DNA from 4 places in the Streptomyces sp. NPDC093586 genome. Region 4 is predicted to be linked to each of the others. Evidence: riboswitches for the same ligand, from Rfam matches in the RefSeq annotation. Region 4 holds a riboswitch; each other region holds the start of a gene.
What was found. Region 4 has a riboswitch for cyclic di-AMP ahead of ACIRFH_RS35985 (peptidoglycan DD-metalloendopeptidase family protein). Riboswitches for the same ligand answer to the same signal wherever they lie in the genome.
Positions count from the first base shown of each region.

Region 1: another riboswitch for cyclic di-AMP. It lies ahead of ACIRFH_RS34275 (M23 family metallopeptidase); the one in region 4 lies ahead of ACIRFH_RS35985 (peptidoglycan DD-metalloendopeptidase family protein).
Region 2: another riboswitch for cyclic di-AMP. It lies ahead of ACIRFH_RS12815 (transglycosylase family protein); the one in region 4 lies ahead of ACIRFH_RS35985 (peptidoglycan DD-metalloendopeptidase family protein).
Region 3: another riboswitch for cyclic di-AMP. It lies ahead of ACIRFH_RS17085 (C40 family peptidase); the one in region 4 lies ahead of ACIRFH_RS35985 (peptidoglycan DD-metalloendopeptidase family protein).

Region 1 is NZ_JBIWJA010000057.1:16,721-20,922, reverse strand. It holds gene ACIRFH_RS34290 (dihydrofolate reductase family protein) at 1-8, shown strand, start outside; tRNA gene ACIRFH_RS34285 (tRNA-Met) at 61-134, shown strand; gene ACIRFH_RS34280 (PP2C family protein-serine/threonine phosphatase) at 298-1,497, shown strand; cyclic di-AMP (ydaO/yuaA leader) riboswitch at 1,759-1,915, shown strand; gene ACIRFH_RS34275 (M23 family metallopeptidase) at 1,927-2,961, shown strand; gene ACIRFH_RS34270 (aldo/keto reductase) at 3,039-3,983, shown strand; gene ACIRFH_RS34265 (PrsW family intramembrane metalloprotease) at 4,039-4,202, opposite strand, start outside.
Region 2 is NZ_JBIWJA010000009.1:142,005-146,206, reverse strand. It holds gene eno (phosphopyruvate hydratase) at 1-1,211, opposite strand, end outside; gene ACIRFH_RS12815 (transglycosylase family protein) at 1,481-2,236, opposite strand; cyclic di-AMP (ydaO/yuaA leader) riboswitch at 2,240-2,405, opposite strand; gene ACIRFH_RS12810 (transglycosylase family protein) at 2,583-3,668, opposite strand; gene ACIRFH_RS12805 (cytochrome P450) at 3,813-4,202, opposite strand, start outside.
Region 3 is NZ_JBIWJA010000014.1:93,657-97,858, forward strand. It holds gene ACIRFH_RS17070 (urease subunit alpha) at 1-147, opposite strand, end outside; gene ACIRFH_RS17075 (urease subunit beta) at 140-451, opposite strand; gene ACIRFH_RS17080 (urease subunit gamma) at 470-772, opposite strand; cyclic di-AMP (ydaO/yuaA leader) riboswitch at 1,369-1,589, shown strand; gene ACIRFH_RS17085 (C40 family peptidase) at 1,593-2,066, shown strand; gene ACIRFH_RS17090 (DUF6328 family protein) at 2,127-2,477, shown strand; gene ACIRFH_RS17095 (ATP-binding protein) at 2,598-3,101, opposite strand; gene ACIRFH_RS17100 (helix-turn-helix domain-containing protein) at 3,315-4,175, shown strand; gene ACIRFH_RS17105 (DUF397 domain-containing protein) at 4,185-4,202, shown strand, end outside.
Region 4 is NZ_JBIWJA010000073.1:4,939-9,140, reverse strand. It holds gene ACIRFH_RS36005 (aspartate aminotransferase family protein) at 1-110, shown strand, start outside; gene ACIRFH_RS36000 (helix-turn-helix domain-containing protein) at 185-832, shown strand; gene ACIRFH_RS35995 (DUF6126 family protein) at 829-948, shown strand; gene ACIRFH_RS35990 (tyrosine-protein phosphatase) at 976-1,773, opposite strand; cyclic di-AMP (ydaO/yuaA leader) riboswitch at 2,213-2,371, shown strand; gene ACIRFH_RS35985 (peptidoglycan DD-metalloendopeptidase family protein) at 2,376-3,317, shown strand; gene ACIRFH_RS35980 (SGNH/GDSL hydrolase family protein) at 3,543-4,202, shown strand, end outside.

The sequences.
Region 1 (4,202 bases), on a different contig from region 4:
GCCCCTGAGATACGCGTGTGCGTTCCACCCCCGACATGACGTACACTGGAGACACAACGACGCGGGGTGGAGCAGCTCGGTAGCTCGCTGGGCTCATAACCCAGAGGTCGCAGGTTCAAATCCTGTCCCCGCTACTCAAGGCCGAAGGCCGGAATCCTCAAGGATTCCGGCCTTCGGTGCGTCCGCGCGTCCGTCACCCGACCGGCCTCCACGGCTCGCCCCCCGTCCGTCCTCCGGGAAACCTGGAGAGCGGGACGGCAAGCGGCGTGGACGTACAGGGGCGGCGGGAGACGAGTGGTGCGGCCAGGTGACGTGGACGACGAGGCACCGTATGCCAGGGCCGGTGGCCGGCTGCCCGGTGACCCCGTGCCCGACCCCGGCCTCGGCACCGACCCGGTGCCCGTCCCGTCCGCCGGGCGGGAGCTGCGGCGGACCCCGTACGGCCGGCCCTTCGTGCGCCTGCTCCCCGTCCTGCTGATCGTCGTGGCCATCCTGTACGACGTCTTCACTCCCCGGTACTTCACCGCCGGACCCCTGTACACGGCCGCGCCCCTGGTCGCGGCGCCCGTCTACTCGCGGCGCGGCACGGTGCTCACCGGTCTCGCCGTGGTCGCCACCGTCATCGGGCTCCAACTGAGCAAGGGCGTCGCCCACTACGTGGACTCGCTCACCGAACTGATCACCATCGCGACGGTCGCCGCCCTCGCCGTCTTCGTGAACGCCTTCGTCCGCCGCACCGACGCGCGCCTCGCCTCCGCCCGCGAGATCGCCGAGGCCGCCCAGCGGGCCGTCCTGCCCGAGCCCGCCGAGCGGATCGGCGGCTTCGAGATCGCCGCCCGCTACGAGGCGGCGCAGGCCGACGCCTTCATCGGCGGTGACCTGTACGCGGTGCAGGACAGCGCCCACGGCGTGCGGATCATCGTCGGTGACGTGCGTGGCAAGGGCATGGGCGCGGTGGCCGCCGTCGCCGTGGTGATCGGCGCCTTCCGTGAGGCCGCCGAGCAGGAGGCGACGCTGGAGGCGGTCGCGCAGCGGCTGGAGCGGGCGCTGGCGCGCGAGGGCACCCGGCGCGACGGGCTGGACGCCTTCGAGGGGTTCACCACCGCCGTCCTCGCCGAACTCCCGCACGGCGCCGGGATCGTCCGCATCGTCAACCGCGGCCACCCGCCGCCCCTGCTGCTGCACGCCGACGGCACCGTGCGTCCGGTACAGGCCAGGGAGTTCGCGCTGCCGCTCGGGATGGGGGAGCTGGGCGTGTGGCCCGACCGGGCGGAGGAGGCCGGCTTCTCCGGCGGTGCCACGCTGCTGCTGTACACCGACGGGCTGTCCGAGGCACGCGACGCCCACGGCCGGTTCTACGATCCCGCGGCGCGGCTGGCCGGCCGCGCCTTCCGGCGCCCGGCCGAACTGCTCGACGCCCTCGCCGACGAGGTGCGCCGGCACTCCGGGGGCGGCATGACGGACGACATGGCGCTGCTCGCCGTACGCCGGCGCTGAGCGGTGCGGCGGCCCTGACCGGTGACACGGGTGGTGACGACGCGACCGCCCTCCGCATAACAACTGACACAACGTCAGAAACGGGTGGTGGAGAACGGTTGCCTGAGGGGCGGTCAAGTCGCCCCGCTTTCGCCCCTCATGAGGGGTACGTCCCGTCCGAAATTCTTAATGATCAATCGGGGCGGCTTGGAATCAGCACCTCGCGTCTATTAACGTTCGATAACGCAGCGCGGTCGTCCCAGCCGTCACAGAAGGCGGCTCCGTGCGCACGCGCCGAATCCCGTGAGGGAACCGGGGAACCACCACCTTGGGGTGAATCGGGCGTATGCCGCCGTGGAGGCACGGCAGGTATACGCGCGTAGGAGACCTTCCTGCTCCGAACCCGTCAGCTAACCCGGTAGGCGGAAGGAAGGAAAGGAGTACGCCCACGTGGCGTCCAACCGGCCTGCCCCCGAGGCCCCGTTCGTGCCGATCACGCACGACACCGACCCCTTCGGCCCCGACGGCCACCGCGCCGAAGCGGGCCCCTGGGAGGAGTGGAACCCCACCGCGGAGTCCATCCGTCCCGTACGCGGCCGGCACCGCGTCGCCAAGCAGCGCGGCGGACTCGCCCGCAGCTCCACCGTCCTCGGCGTCGGCGTCATCGCGGCCGTCGGAGCGGGCGGCATGGCCAGCGCCCAGACCGGCAAGCCGCCGGTGCCGATCTCGATGCCCGACCTGCCGAACGTCGGCTCGCTGATCTCCGACGAGGCGGAACCGGAACCCCAGGGCTCCGCCACCCCGCTCAGCGGCATCGGCGCGACCACCACCGACACCGCCGAGGGCACCACCGACGCCGGTGAGGCCCTGCGGGCGCGCATCATGCAGCAGGCCGAGCAGCAGCAGGTCCAGGTCGAGACCAAGGCCGCCGCCGAGGCCGCCGCCGAGGCCGAGAAGGAAGCCGCCGAAGCCGCCGCGAAGGCGGCGAAGGAGGCCGAGGCCAAGGCCGCCGCCGCCAAGAAGAAGGCGGAGGAGGAGGCCGCGAAGAAGGCCGAGGCCGAGCGGCTCGCCGAGCTGGCCAAGCAGTTCACGCTGCCGACCTCCTCGTACACGATCACCTCCACCTTCGGCCAGGCCGGTTCCATGTGGTCCTCCGGCCACCACACCGGCCTCGACTTCGCCGCTCCCACGGGCACCCTCGTCAAGGCCGTCCACACCGGCACGATCACCGAGGCGGGCTGGGCCGGCTCCTACGGCTACCGCACGATCCTGACCCTGGACGACGGCACCGAGCTGTGGTTCTGCCACCAGTCGTCGATCAACGTCAGCGTCGGCCAGAAGGTCAGCACCGGTGACGTCATCGGCCGCGTCGGCGCCACCGGCAACGTCACCGGACCGCACCTCCACTTCGAGGTCCACGTCGGCGGTGCCGGGGGCGGGGTCGACCCGGCGGCGTGGCTGCAGGGCAAGGGCCTCACCCCCTGAGGACAGGGGCCGCCGGTTCGCGCGAATTGTGCGTCGCCCCGGAATGACCAGTTCCGGGGCGCTTGTTGTCACAGGACATGACTTCTCTGCGCAAGCTCGGCTCCTCCGGCCTCGAGGTCTTCCCGCTCGCCCTCGGCGGCAACGTCTTCGGCTGGACCGCCGACCAGGACACCTCCTTCGCCGTCCTCGACGCCTACACCGCCGCCGGCGGCAACTTCGTCGACACCGCCGACGTCTACTCCGCGTGGGCCGAGGGCAACAGCGGCGGCGAGTCCGAGACCCTCATCGGCAAGTGGCTCGCGGCGCGCGGCAACCGCGACGACGTCGTGATCGCCACCAAGGTCAGCCAGCACCCCGAGTACCCCGGCCTGTCCGCCGCCAACATCAAGGCCGCCGCCGACGCCTCCCTGCGGCGCCTGGGCACGGACCGCATCGACCTCTACTACACCCACTACGACAAGCCCGAGGTGCCGGTCGAGGAGATCATCGGCGCGCTCGACGACCTGGTGCGCGCGGGCAAGGTCCGGTACATCGCCGCCTCCAACATCACGGCCGAGCGGCTCTCGGCGTCCCTGGACTTCTCCGACCGCGAGGGCCTCGCCCGGTACGTGGCCCTGCAACCCCACTACAACCTGGTCTCGCGCGACACGTACGAGGGTGAGCTGCGGGACCTCGCCGAGCGGGCCGGTCTGGCCGCCGTTCCCTACTACGCCCTCGCGTCCGGCTTCCTCACGGGCAAGTACCGGCCCGGGGCGACCGTCGACAGCCCGCGGGCGGGCGGTGCCGCGAAGCACCTGGAGAGCGAGCGCGGACGGCGGGTGCTCACCGCCCTGGACGAGATCGCCGAGGCCCACGACGCGCCGGTCGCCACGGTGGCCCTGGCCTGGCTGGCGGCCCAGCCGACGGTGGCCGCGCCGATCGCGTCCGCGCGGACGGTCGAGCAGCTGCCGGCGCTGCTCGGGGTGGCCGACCTGGAGCTGACGGAGGCGGAGGTGCGGAGGCTGACGGAGGCGTCCGCCTGAGCCGTCCGCGTCGTCCGCCCGGTTGTCCACCCGAGGGGCCGCTTCCCCGCCGCCGCTACGACCGGTACGGGTTCTGGGCCGGGTACGCGGTGTAGGAGGTGTGGACGGGCATGGCGTACGGGGCCGGTGCGGTGTACCGGGCGGGTGCCGGTGCCGCGTGCGGCCCGTACGCCGGCCAGGGCGGTACGGCCACCGGGAGGGGCGGCGCCGTGGCCCGGG
Region 2 (4,202 bases), on a different contig from region 4:
CGCAGCAGCTGGTTGTACTTGGCGACGCGCTCGGAGCGGGCCGGGGCACCGGTCTTGATCTGGCCGCAGTTGGTGGCGACGGCCAGGTCGGCGATGGTGACGTCCTCGGTCTCGCCCGAGCGGTGGGACATCATGCACTTGAAGCCGTTGCGCTGGGCCAGCTCCACGGCGTCCAGGGTCTCGGTCAGCGAACCGATCTGGTTGACCTTGACCAGCAGGGCGTTGGCCGCGCCCTCCTCGATACCGCGGGCCAGGCGCTCCGGGTTGGTGACGAACAGGTCGTCGCCGACGAGCTGGACCTTGTCACCGAGCTTGTCGGTGATGGTCTTCCAGCCCTCCCAGTCGTCCTCGAACAGCGGGTCCTCGATGGAGACCAGCGGGTACGCCTCGACCAGCTCGGCGTAGTACTCGGTCATCTCGGCGGCCGAGCGCTCCTTGCCCTCGAAGGTGTAGGAGCCGTCCTTGTAGAACTCGGACGCGGCGACGTCGAGGGCCAGCGCGATCTGCTCGCCCGGGGTGTAGCCGGCCTCCTTGATGGCCTCGAGGATGAGGTCGAGGGCCTCGCGGTTGGAGCCGAGGTTCGGGGCGAAGCCGCCCTCGTCGCCGAGACCGGTGGCCAGGCCCTTGCCCTTCAGCACCTTCTTGAGGGTGTGGTAGACCTCGGTGCCCCAGCGCAGCGCCTCGGAGAAGGACTCCGCGCCGATCGGGGCGATCATGAACTCCTGGATGTCCACGTTGGAGTCGGCGTGCGAGCCGCCGTTCAGGATGTTCATCATCGGCACCGGCAGCAGGTGCGCGTTCGGGCCGCCCAGGTAGCGGAACAGCGGCAGGTCGCTGGCCTCGGAGGCGGCGTGGGCGACGGCGAGGGAGACGCCGAGGATGGCGTTGGCGCCCAGCGAGCCCTTGTTGTCGGTGGCGTCCAGGTCGAACATGGCCTGGTCGATCAGACGCTGCTCGGTGGCGTCGTAGCCGACCAGCTCGGGGCCGATCTGCTCGATGACGGCGAGGACGGCCTTCTCGACACCCTTGCCCTGGTAGCGGTTGGGGTCGCCGTCACGGAGCTCGATGGCCTCGAAGGCACCGGTGGAGGCACCGGACGGAACGGCGGCACGCCCCGTGCTGCCGTCGTCGAGGCCGACCTCGACCTCGACCGTGGGGTTGCCTCGGGAGTCCAGGATTTCCCGGGCTACGACGACGTCGATGGACGGCACGAGCATCTCCTTCTTCAATGTGACGCTTCGGTGTGACGCGGGTCCGCGAGGACCGCAGCGGCTCTGCGGGACGAGCCTAACCGGCTCCGGGCGATCGGCCAGCCGGTCACCCACCCGTTGGACAGAACCGAGAGTAAATTGTTTCCGAACGGAACAAAGACCGTTCGCGGAAACCCGGGAAGCCTCCCCGGCACCCGGGGCGTGAAAAACCCGCCCTGGTGCGTACGGGGGAACACGCACCAGGACGGGAGTTGAGGGCGGGCCGTCGCCTACTTGAGGTGCAGCTGCTGGCCCGGGTAGATCAGGTCGGCGTCGTCGACGATGTCGTCGTTCAGCTCGAACAGCTTCGCCCAGCCACCCTTGACGTGCTGCTCCGTGGCGATCGAGCTGAGCGTGTCGCCCTCGACGACCTTGTACTCGCCGTCACCCTTCTCGACCTTCTCGCCGGTCGGGGTGGTGACGGTCTTCTTCGGGGTGACGGTCTTCTTCTCGGCCTGCTTCTCGGCGGCCGGGCGCTCGGAGGAGCGGGAGGCCCTCTGCTCGGAGGAGCGCTCGGCCGTGGAGCCGGTGGACCGGCTCTGCGAGCTCTGGGAGCCGCCGGAGGACTGCGCGGAGCCGGAGGACTGGCTCTCGGCGGAACCGCCGGTGTACGCGGCGCCCGACAGGCCGGTGCCGCAGACCGGCCAGGCACCCTTGCCCTGGCTCGCGAGCACCTTCTCGGCGACCGCGATCTGCTGCGACTTGCTCGCCCGGTCGGCGGTCGGGGCGTACTGCGTACCGCCGTAGGCGGCCCAGGTGGAGGCCGAGAACTGCAGACCGCCGTAGTAACCGTTGCCGGTGTTGATGGCCCAGTTGCCGCCGGACTCGCACTGGGCGACGGCGTCCCACTCGGACGCGGTGGCGGCGGAGGCGTTGCCGGCCGCCATCAGCGGGGCGGCGACGGCGGCACCGGTGACGCCGGCGACGGCGATGACACGGGTGGCCTTGGACGGACGACGATGCTTGCCCTTGCCGGAAAACAGCATGGTTGATCCCCTCACCGACGCCTGCGAGGTGAGCTGTCGGGTTCGGGCCGGTTGAGTTGCCCGGCCGGGTCCCTCACGGAACTCGGCTTCACCCCTAGCCGCTCCGGATCGACTGCCCGGTGCGGCACCTACCTGGGTCCCCCGCTCCTGCCTGCGGCGCTCGAGGCGACGACTGTTCCCGTACCGCCGCTGGCAGGATTCGGCGTTGCGACGGTCGGGGCCCGCGGTGGCGAGCGGTCACGACCGTAGACACGCGCTCCGCGGATTTTCAAAGACGATCACGGCTTCTGAGACCTATCTCTCACGTGATCCAAAACGGACATACAGCCTCTAACCGTGACGCGAACTAGCCCTGGTTCTCGCCCGATTCGCCCGTGACGGTGAGCGTCTGACCGGGCAGGATGTGGTCCGGGTCGGCACCGACGACGTCCTTGTTGTCGGCGTAGAGGGACGGCCATCCCCCGGCGAGGTCAAGGGAGTCGGCGATGCCCCAGAGACTGTCGCCCGAACGGACGGTGTACGAGCCGTCCGTGAGGTCGCGGGTGCCGTCGCCGTCGCGCGAGGCGTGACGCCCCGACGACTCGGCCGTACGGCCGTCCACCCCACCCTCTTCGGCGCTGCCGCCGCGATGCCGGCCGGTCGCGGGGTCCTCGGTGCCGACGAGTCCCGAAATGGCGCCATCCTGCCCCGACTTGCCCGTCTCGTCACCGCTGGGCGCGGCGCCGTCCGCGCGGCCGGACCCCCGCGTGTCGTCGCCGGCCGGAGCACCGGACGGGGAGGACGTGTCGGACTTGGCCGTTTCGCCGGAACTGCCCGACGTGCCATCGGACGTGGCGTCAGGCGTGGCCGAGCCGGACGGCGACGGCACCTGGGACGCGGACCGGGACGGGGAGGGGGTCGCCGAAGGGGACGATTCAGGCCCGGACTCGGTGGAATCGGTCAAGCCGGACGACTCGGACGCACCCGACGCTCCCGGCGCCCCCGGCGCCCCCGGTCCGCTCTTCCCCGTCGACGCCCCGTCACCCGACGCCCCGGTGCCGCCGGACGTGGTCCCCGAGCCGCTGCCCAGCCCCGCGAGCAGCCCGCAGGTCGGCCAGGCGGCGATGCCCTGGTCCGCGAGCACCTTCTCGGCGACGGCTATCTGCTGCGAGCGGCTCGCCTGGTCGGCGCTCGGCGCGTACCCCAGACCGCCGTACCGCTCCCAGACGTCCTGGGACAGCTGCAGGCCGCCGTAGTACCCGTTGCCGCCGTTCTGGCTCCAGGCGCCGCCCGTCTCGCACTCGGCGACCCGGTCCCAGTTCGTCCCGTCGGCCGCGTGGGCGCCGGTGGCCCCCAGGAGCGGGATCGCGATGGCGGAGCCGGTCACTCCTGCGGCGACGACCAGGGCGGGAGCCTGACGGGGGCGACGGTGACGACCGTTCCCGGAGAGCATGCGACGACCTTTCACGAGACAGCGAGGACGGCGCGGCGAGTGGTGCTCGGCAGCCACGCTGATCCGTGAACGTATAGGGAGATGATCGCTTGTCACAAGTTCATGCCGCACAGATCACGTGAAGATCACAGAACTGAGCGCGTGTCACGTTTGCATCGGCGACGGATCGTTCCCGGGCGGCGGGGGCACCGGCGTGAACGTCACCGGGAGGGTGCGCAGCCCCCGCATGATGAGCCCGCCGCGCCAGCGCAGTTCGGCCGGATCCGCGGCGAGGGCCAGGTCCGGGAGACGGGTGAGGAGCGTGGCGAGCGCGGTCTGCCCCTCCAGCCGGGCGAGCGGCGCGCCGAGGCAGTAGTGGATGCCGTGGCCGTACCCGAGGTGCTGGCTGTCCCGGCGGGAGAGGTCCAGGGTGTCCGGGTCGGTGAACCGCTCCGGGTCCCGGTCGGCGGCGGCCAGGACGACGAGGACCGGGTCCCCGGGGGCGATGTCCTGCCCGCCGATGGTGAGCGCCTCGGTGGCGAAGCGCCAGGTGGC
Region 3 (4,202 bases), on a different contig from region 4:
GAAGACCGCCTCGTCGCCGGAGCGGCCGGGACCGCCCGAGCGGTCCTCCTCGATCTCGACGAAGAGGTCGGTGTCGGCCAGACGGATGCGGTCGCCGGTGGTCGGGCCGAACAGGTCGGCGTAGGCGGCGCGGGAGAGTTCAGGCATCGAGGGCACCTCCGGTCGCGCCACGCAGTCCCACGACGACGCGGGCGCCCGCGAGGGGGATCAGCTCCACGTCGGCCGGGATGCCGGGCTCGAACCGGACGGCGGTGCCGGCGGCGATGTTCAGCCGCCTGCCGTGCGCCGCGGCGCGGTCGAAGTCGAGACCGGGGTTGGCCTCGGCGAAGTGGTAGTGGGAGCCGACCTGGACGGGCCGGTCGGCGGTGTTGAGCACGGTCAGGCGGATGCCCGCGCGGCCCTCGTTGAAGGCGACGGGCTCGTCGGCGAAGACGATCTCTCCGGGAATCATGGTTGTCGTTCGTTCCCGTCAGACGATCGGTTCGTGGACGGTGACGAGCTTGGTGCCGTCGGGGAAGGTGGCCTCGACCTGCACGTCGTGGATCATCTCGGGGACGCCCTCCATGACCTCGTGACGCTGGATCAGCTTGCGGCCGGACGCCATGAGCTCGCCGACCGTACGGCCGTCGCGGGCGCCTTCGAGGATGTGCGAGGTGATCAGCGCGACGACCTCGGGGTGGTTGAGCTTCACGCCTCGTGCGCGACGCTTCTCGGCCACGTCCGCGGCCACGTGTATGAGCAGTCTCTCCTGCTCGTGCGGGGTCAGTTGCACGTACCACCTCACAGGACATCACGCCGGGTCCGGACGATCCGGCTGCCGCGTCCGCCGCGGCGGCTCTAGATGTAACACACACATAGGGGCCTGAACGCCCCGTCGGATTTCAAGAAACCGCAGGTGGATCGGGGTGCAGAGTACGGCTGGAGTGTTTCTGTCACGTCACACGGTTTTGACTGACTGATGACCGGCTTGACCGGCCGATTACCGGTGTCGGCCGATGGACTTCCGCGCGCACGCACACCACCGGACATCGCGGCCCCTCCGGGCAGCCGAGAGCCGCGCCCGGCACACCCATCGCCACCCCCGGGTCAAAACCGGCCAAATGACGTACCCCCTTTCGGCGTAGGAACACCACCGGTTTCCGGCCCTGCGAGCTTGCGCGTTCCGCGCACCCGGATGGCGGAATATGTCATTCCGCCGCTGGTCCCGGGCTCGCCACGACAGTCGACGGAGAATCGAACGCCGACATGTCCACCCGAACGGCCGAGGGGTGAGTAACCACACAACAACCCGGTTCCGTTGGGATTTTCCGACTTTGATGAGACAAGATCCGTGACTGACGACAAGCCCCCGCCGCAGCGGCGGGGCGGTCCGGGCGGACGCCGAGTCCTGCCGCCGCCCGGACGACCGGTCGACAGGAGTGGATCGGCAGGAGTGGAGGACCCGAGCACGACGGGTCGCCGGAACGGACGTCTTCGCGAGAGACGCCGGGCCGAGCAGCCCTTGGGGTGAAGCCGCACTCGTGCGGCCGGGCAACTTCGCCAGCCCGAATCCGACAGGTCATCCTTCACAGGCGGCTGACGAAGGGTTGCGCATGACTGCGCTCAATCGTGTCCCGTCACTGATGGCCCGTGCCGGTACGGCTTCGGCCCTCACCATCGCCGCCGTGGGCGGCTCCCTCGTGGTCCCCGGTGCCGCCGGTGAGGCCGCGGCGGCGACCCATGCGACGAAGGCTCTCAAGATCGCGGCTTCCAAGAGGGGCGCGCCCTACGCATGGGGCGCCACCGGACCGTACCGGTTCGACTGCTCCGGGCTGACGCTGTACTCGTTCAAGAAGGCCGGCAAGAAGCTGCCGCGGACCGCCGCGCAGCAGTACAACAAGACCCGGCACATCTCCGCCAAGAGCCGTCGGGCCGGAGACCTCGTGTTCTTCCACTCGGGCCGGAGTGTGTACCACGTCGGCATCTACGCCGGGAAGGGCAAGATCTGGCACGCCCCGAAGACCGGGGACGTGGTGCGGCTGCAGAAGATCTGGACGAGCAACGTCTGGTACGGCCGGGTGAAGTGACCCGGCCGGGGCGGTGACGGCGTCCTGTCGCGCCGTCACCGTCCCGGACGTGTGCTCGCGGTGCGTGACACGGTTCCCGGCGGTCACCCGTCGCGGCGGTGGCCGGCCACCGCCGCGGCACCGCACGCGACGCGGACGCCGCTGGAGCGCGCCGTCCGCGTCACCACGCTGCCGTTCGTGGTGTCCGCCGCGACGCTGTTCACGGCCCCTGCCGCGCTGCACCGTTCGCTCTTCCAGCGGGGCGCCGGGGAACGCATCGTGCGGGTGTCCTCGCGACTCGCCACGGCCGGCACGGAGGTGCCGGGGCTCGCGTTCACCGGCTCGGTGCCGCCGGTGCGCCGACCCTGCTGGCCCGCCCCGGCCCGTGGTCGCTGCTCCCCGCCTGGCCCGGCGGACCCACGTGAGCGGTGAACGCCGCGCCGCCGAACGGCGCTCGGTGGCGGAACCGGCCGCCGGGGCCCGGGAGAGGGCGGCGCGGGGCCGCACGGCCCGGCGCACGCCGTCCGCCGCGCGCCGGGTGCCGTCCACGCCTCACCGCTGAGGCTTCCGGTGCCCCACGGCCTCGCTCCGGGGACGCTCCACGACCGTGACCGGCTCGGCGGGCGCCGACGGGCCCGGTACCGTCCAGGGCAGTTCGATGGAGACGGTCTTGCCTCCCTCGCGCGTGGGCCGCACCCTCAGCCTGCCGCCGCACTCCGCCGTCAGCCAGCGGATGATCACCATGCCCCGGCCGTTGTCCTGCTGCACGGCGGCGGGCAGGCGCTTGGGGAAGCGCGGGTGGCTGTCCGTGACGCCGATGCACAGCCGTTCGTCACAGTCGAGCACGAGGTCCACCGTGAAGGTCGGCGACTGCCCGAGCGTGTGCTGGACCGCGTTGGTGGCCAGCTCGGAGACGATGAGCCGGACGGTCTCGGACACCTCCGCGTCCGCGGGCAGACCCCACTCCGCCAGGGTGCCCACCGCATAGGTGCGCGCGACGGCCACCGAGGCGGGTTCGCTCGGCAGAGTGACGGATGCTTCCAGATGGTCTGCCATGGCGACGTCGTCCCTTTCCCGCGGGACCGCAGTCAGACACGGAGCGGATGGTTCGAGTACGGTCCCGGACTGGTGCTTCGCCGCCAGAGTGCCATCACCACCTGGTGAAGAGCGGCGATCCACCAAGATATGCATATATCTGTCGCTCGAAGCGGTGAACTCTGCGACGGCAGACCGTATGCGCGCGCCTCGATGGGAGTAAAGGAGTGGCCCATGCAGCACGGTCCGGTGGTACGTCGCCGAAAGCTGGGCGCGGAGCTGCGCGCCCTGCGCACGTCGGCGGGGATCACCAGCGGTGAGGCGGCCCGGCTGGTGGGCTGGCACCAGTCGAAGGTCAGCCGGATCGAGACCGGGACGAGCGGGGCGAAACCGGCCGACGTGCGGTTACTGCTGGACGCCTACGGCGTGGACGACCGGGAGCTGCGGGAACTGCTGGTGGTACTGGCGGGCTCCGACGACGCGAGCGGCCGGCACCACTGGTGGCACGCCTATCGCGGGGTACTGCCGCCGACGTACCGGGACTTCATCAGCCTGGAATCGCAGGCGAGCGCGATGCGTACCCTGGAGACCACCGTCGTGCCCGGGCTGCTGCAGACCCCGGAGTACGCCCGCGCGGTCACGCGGGCAGCGGTGGACGGGCTGTCGGAGGAGCGGCTGGACACGCTGGTGGAGGTCCGGCTGGCCCGGCAGGACGTGCTGCGGGCCGATCCGCCGCTCAGGCTGAACGCGGTCCTCGACGAAGCGGTGCTGCGCCGCCAGGTGGGCGGGCCTGGGGTGATGGCCCGGCAGCTGACCCGGCTGGTGGAGGCCGCGCGACTGCCCCATGTCCGGCTCCAGGTGCTCCCCTTCACCGCCGGAGCCCACATCGGCGTCACCGGTCCTTTCGTTATTTTCTCCTTTCCGAGCACTTCTGATCTCGACGTGGTGGTTCTCGACCATTTGACGAGTAGCCACCATCTCGAACGGAAAGAAGACCTAGAGGCCTACACGGAGGCCTTCAACGCCCTTCTGCTCCATGCCCTTTCGCCCGAGGACTCGTTGGACTACATCGCCGCGACAGCGGCCGGCGCGTAAGGAGGCACCATGTCCGCACTTCCTCGG
Region 4 (4,202 bases):
ACCGGTTCGTCGACGCCTTCACCGAGGTGATGGAGGACGCCCACAACGGTGGCGGTCTGATGTGGGACTTCGGAAAGACACTGGTCAGGCAGGCGGTGGCGAACCGCTGACCGGAGGACATCCACCGCTTTGCCTGTGAGGCAAAAAAATTGCCCCACAGGCAAAGCTCGGGCTGAATGGAGGTATGTCCTCCTCCGCGAACCATCAGTCGGACGGGCCGCCGGACGCCGTGTCCTCCGTGGTGGCGCCGCAGCTGCGCGCCCTGCGCCGCCGCGCGGCCCTCACCCTGGAGGCGGCGGCCCGCGCCGCCGGGCTGTCGCCCGCCCACCTCTCCCGCCTGGAGACCGGGCAGCGCCAGCCCTCGTTGCCGATGCTGCTCTCGCTCGCGCGTGTTTATGGTACGACCGTCTCGGAACTGCTCGGCGAGAAGGCCGCGGAACGGGACGCCGTCGTGCGGGCCGGGGGCATGGAGCCGACCGCCGCGGGCGGCTGGACGTACTGGCAGGCCGGCGGTTCCGGCCGCGGGATGCAGGCCCTGCGCGTCCGCGTGCCGCACGGCTCGCAGGGCGACATCGTGCGCGTACACCCCGGCGAGGAGTGGCTCTACGTCCTGCGGGGGCGGCTGCGGCTGCGCCTCGGGGACGCCGTGCACCTGCTCGCCCCGGGCGACAGTGCCCACTTCGACTCCCTGACCCCGCACCGGATCGCGGCCCAGGACGTCGACGGGCTCGAGCTGCTCTTCGTCCACACCCTGCTGCAGAGCCCGACGACGGCGCTGTGCCTGGGGCCCGTCACCACACCGACCCGCCACACCCCCGGAGAGATGCCATGAGTGCCATCCAGGACAAGCTCCCGCGCGCCCTGTGGGTGCGACTTCTCATCTACATCGCCCTCGGGCACGTCTTCGGCGGCTTCCTCTACCTGCTCTTCGAGGTGGGAGCCGGATAGCGCCGCCCGGGAACGCGGGCGGGCGGCTCAGTCCAGCAGCCGCTCGCGCAGCCGTTCCCTGGTCCGCGGGGTGATGCCGAGTCCCTTCTCCAGGTAGGCGTCGACCCCGCCCCAGGTCTCCTCGACGGTCTCGAAGGCCGCGGCCAGGTACTCGGCGCGCGCGTCGAACAGGGGGCTGAGCAGCTCCATGACCTCGGGGGAGTAGGCCGAGGCGGCCGTGCTGCTGCGACGCACCTTGTAGCGGCGGTGCGTCGCGTTCGACTTCAGGTAGTCCTCCAGGATGGCTTCGCGCCGCACACCCAGGGCGAGCAGGGTGACCGCGATCGACAGGCCCGCGCGGTCCTTGCCGGCCGCGCAGTGCATCAGTGCGGGGACGCTGTCCTCGGCGAGCGCGTGCAGCACCCGGGAGTGCTCCGCCGTGCGCTCCTTGATGATCGTGCGGTAGGAGGCGATCATCCGGTTCGCGCCCCGGTCGTCCGCCAGGATCTCGCGCAGCTGGTCGAGGTCGCCGTCGCGGACCATCTTCCAGAACTCGGCACCGTCGGCCGGATCGCTCAGCGGCAGGTTCACATGGCGCACGCCCGGCAGTTCGACGTCCGGACCCTCGAGCTTCTGGTCGGCGGCGTTGCGGAAGTCGAAGATCGTGTGCAGTCCCAGCGAGGCGAGGAACGCGGCGTCCTCCTCGGTGGCGTGCGCGAGGTGGCCGCTGCGGAACAGCACTCCATGGCGCACGCTCCGCCCGTCCACGGTCGGCAGTCCGCCCACGTCCCGGAAGTTGCGCACGCCGGCCAGCTCGGGTTCGGTCGACGGGACCTGCTGCGTCACGGGGGCTCCTCCCACTCCGCCCCGTCGGCGCTGCTCGCCGTCGGGCGCCCAGCCGACGATACGGCATCCCTTGCCTGCGGCAACGAGTCGCCCACAGGGAAGCCGATAGAGCCGAATATGGAGTATCTGGGCCTTCTGCACCAATTGCCCACTTCACACCAACTCGCTGGGAAATAAGGGTAACTGGCGCAACCCTCGTGAGCAGCGTCATAGAGGTGACCGAGCGTTGCCCGTCATGCTCACGTAATTCATGCGCTTTTCAAGGCCGTTTACGGAGAGGGACGCTCACGGAATCGACGGAGTGTGACCGCTCATTCCCGTGAAGGATCAAGCGGAACACCGGTCCGGGGAGCCTCTCGCTTGTCCGTGCGCCTCGTGGTCCCTTACGTTCACCACCGATCCGGACGGACGCCTAATCCTGCCGCCGACCGGAGCCCGCACTCATCCACCACCCGTACACGGCAGGAGCGGGGGACCCACAGGTAAGACCGCCTGTTCCGGTTCCCGGAACAGGCTCGGGGTTAAGCCGCGCCATGACGCGGCCGGACATCTCCAGTCCGCACCCGACAGCTCACCTCGCAGGCGCCGGAGAGGAATTCGCCATGCCCGCGAAGGGTAAGCACCGCCGCACCAAGGCCCAGCGCATCACCCGCACCATCGCCATAGCCGGAACCGGTGGCGCCGCGCTCGCGCTCCCGCTGATGGGTGCCGCCGCCCAGGCCGCCCCCGCGCACTCCGCCGCCGGACAGTCCGTCACGGCCGGCGCGCAGAAGTCGGCCGACAAGGGCTCGGCCTCGCACACCTACGTCGTGAAGAGCGGCGACCATCTCTCGAAGATCGCCGACGAGCAGCACGTCGACGGCGGCTGGAAGAAGCTGTACGCGGACAACCGCGAGGCCATCGGCTCCGACCCGTCGCTCATCCACCCGGGTCTCAAGCTGTCGATCGGCCAGAAGGCCGCGGCCGGCACCACCGCGCCCCCGTCACCCTCGCAGAAGACCGCCGAGAAGCCGGCCGAGGCCGAGAAGTCCTCCGCGCGGACCGCCGAGAAGGCGTCGGACGCCGCGGAGACCACCTCGTCGAAGCCCGCCGCGCCGACGTCCTCGAACACGAACACCCGGTCCGCCGGCACCACCAGCGGCTACACCGCCCCCGTGGCCGGCGCCGGCGTCGGTACCCCGTACCACCAGTCCGGCAGCATGTGGTCCAGCGGCTACCACACCGGCACCGACTTCGTCGTCCCGACCGGCACCTCCCTGAAGGCCGTCGGCGCGGGCACGGTCGTCTCCGCCGGCTGGGGCGGCGCGTACGGCAACCAGGTCGTCATCAAGCTCACCGACGGCCACTACGCCCAGTACGCCCACCTGTCCTCGATCTCCGTCTCCGCCGGCCAGTCCGTGACCGCCGGCCAGCAGATCGGTCTCTCCGGTGCCACCGGCAACGTGACCGGACCGCACCTGCACTTCGAGATCCGCACCACGCCGAACTACGGCTCCGACGTGGACCCGATCGCCTACCTGCGCTCGCACGGCGTCTCCGTCTGACGACGGTTTCCGCGCAGACCCCGCGCCGCCGAAGGCCGGACCCCGATCCCCGGGTCCGGCCTTCGGCGCGTCCGCCACCGGGCTTCGCTTATTCCTGAATTGGCAAACACTTTAGGAGTGGCTTATCTCACCGCCCGTCAACCCCTTCCTACGGTCGCGTAGGTCACATTCCAAGGTGAATCATGGGTCGATGTGGCAGACGATTCGAAGAGTGACAGCAGAGCAGTGATCGGGTCGTACGTGGCGGTGGGGGACAGCTTCACCGAGGGCGTCGGCGACCCCGGCCCCGACGGAGCGTTCGTCGGCTGGGCCGACCGGTTCGCCGTCCTGCTCGCCGACCGGCGCCCCGAGGGCGACTTCACGTACACGAACCTCGCCGTACGCGGCAGGCTGCTCGACCAGATAGTGGCGGAACAGGTCCCCCGGGCGATCGAACTCGCGCCGGACCTGGTCTCGTTCTGCGCCGGCGGCAACGACATCATCCGGCCCGGCACCGACCCCGACGAGGTGGCCGAACGGTTCGAGCGGGCGGTGGCCGCGCTGACCGCCGCGGCCGGCACGGTCATGGTGACCACGGGCTTCGACACCCGCGGAGTGCCCGTCCTCAAGCATCTGCGCGGCAAGATCGCCACCTACAACGGACACGTGCGGGCCATCGCCGACCGTTACGGCTGCCCGGTGCTCGACCTGTGGTCGCTGCGCAGCATCCAGGACCGCAGGGCCTGGGACGCCGACCGGCTGCACCTGTCGGCCGAGGGCCACACCCGCGTGGCGCTGCGCGCCGGCCAGGTCCTCGGCCTGCGCATCCCCGCCGACCCGGACCAGCCCTGGCCGCCCCTGCCGCCGCGCGGCACCCTCGACGTCCGGCGCGACGACGTGCACTGG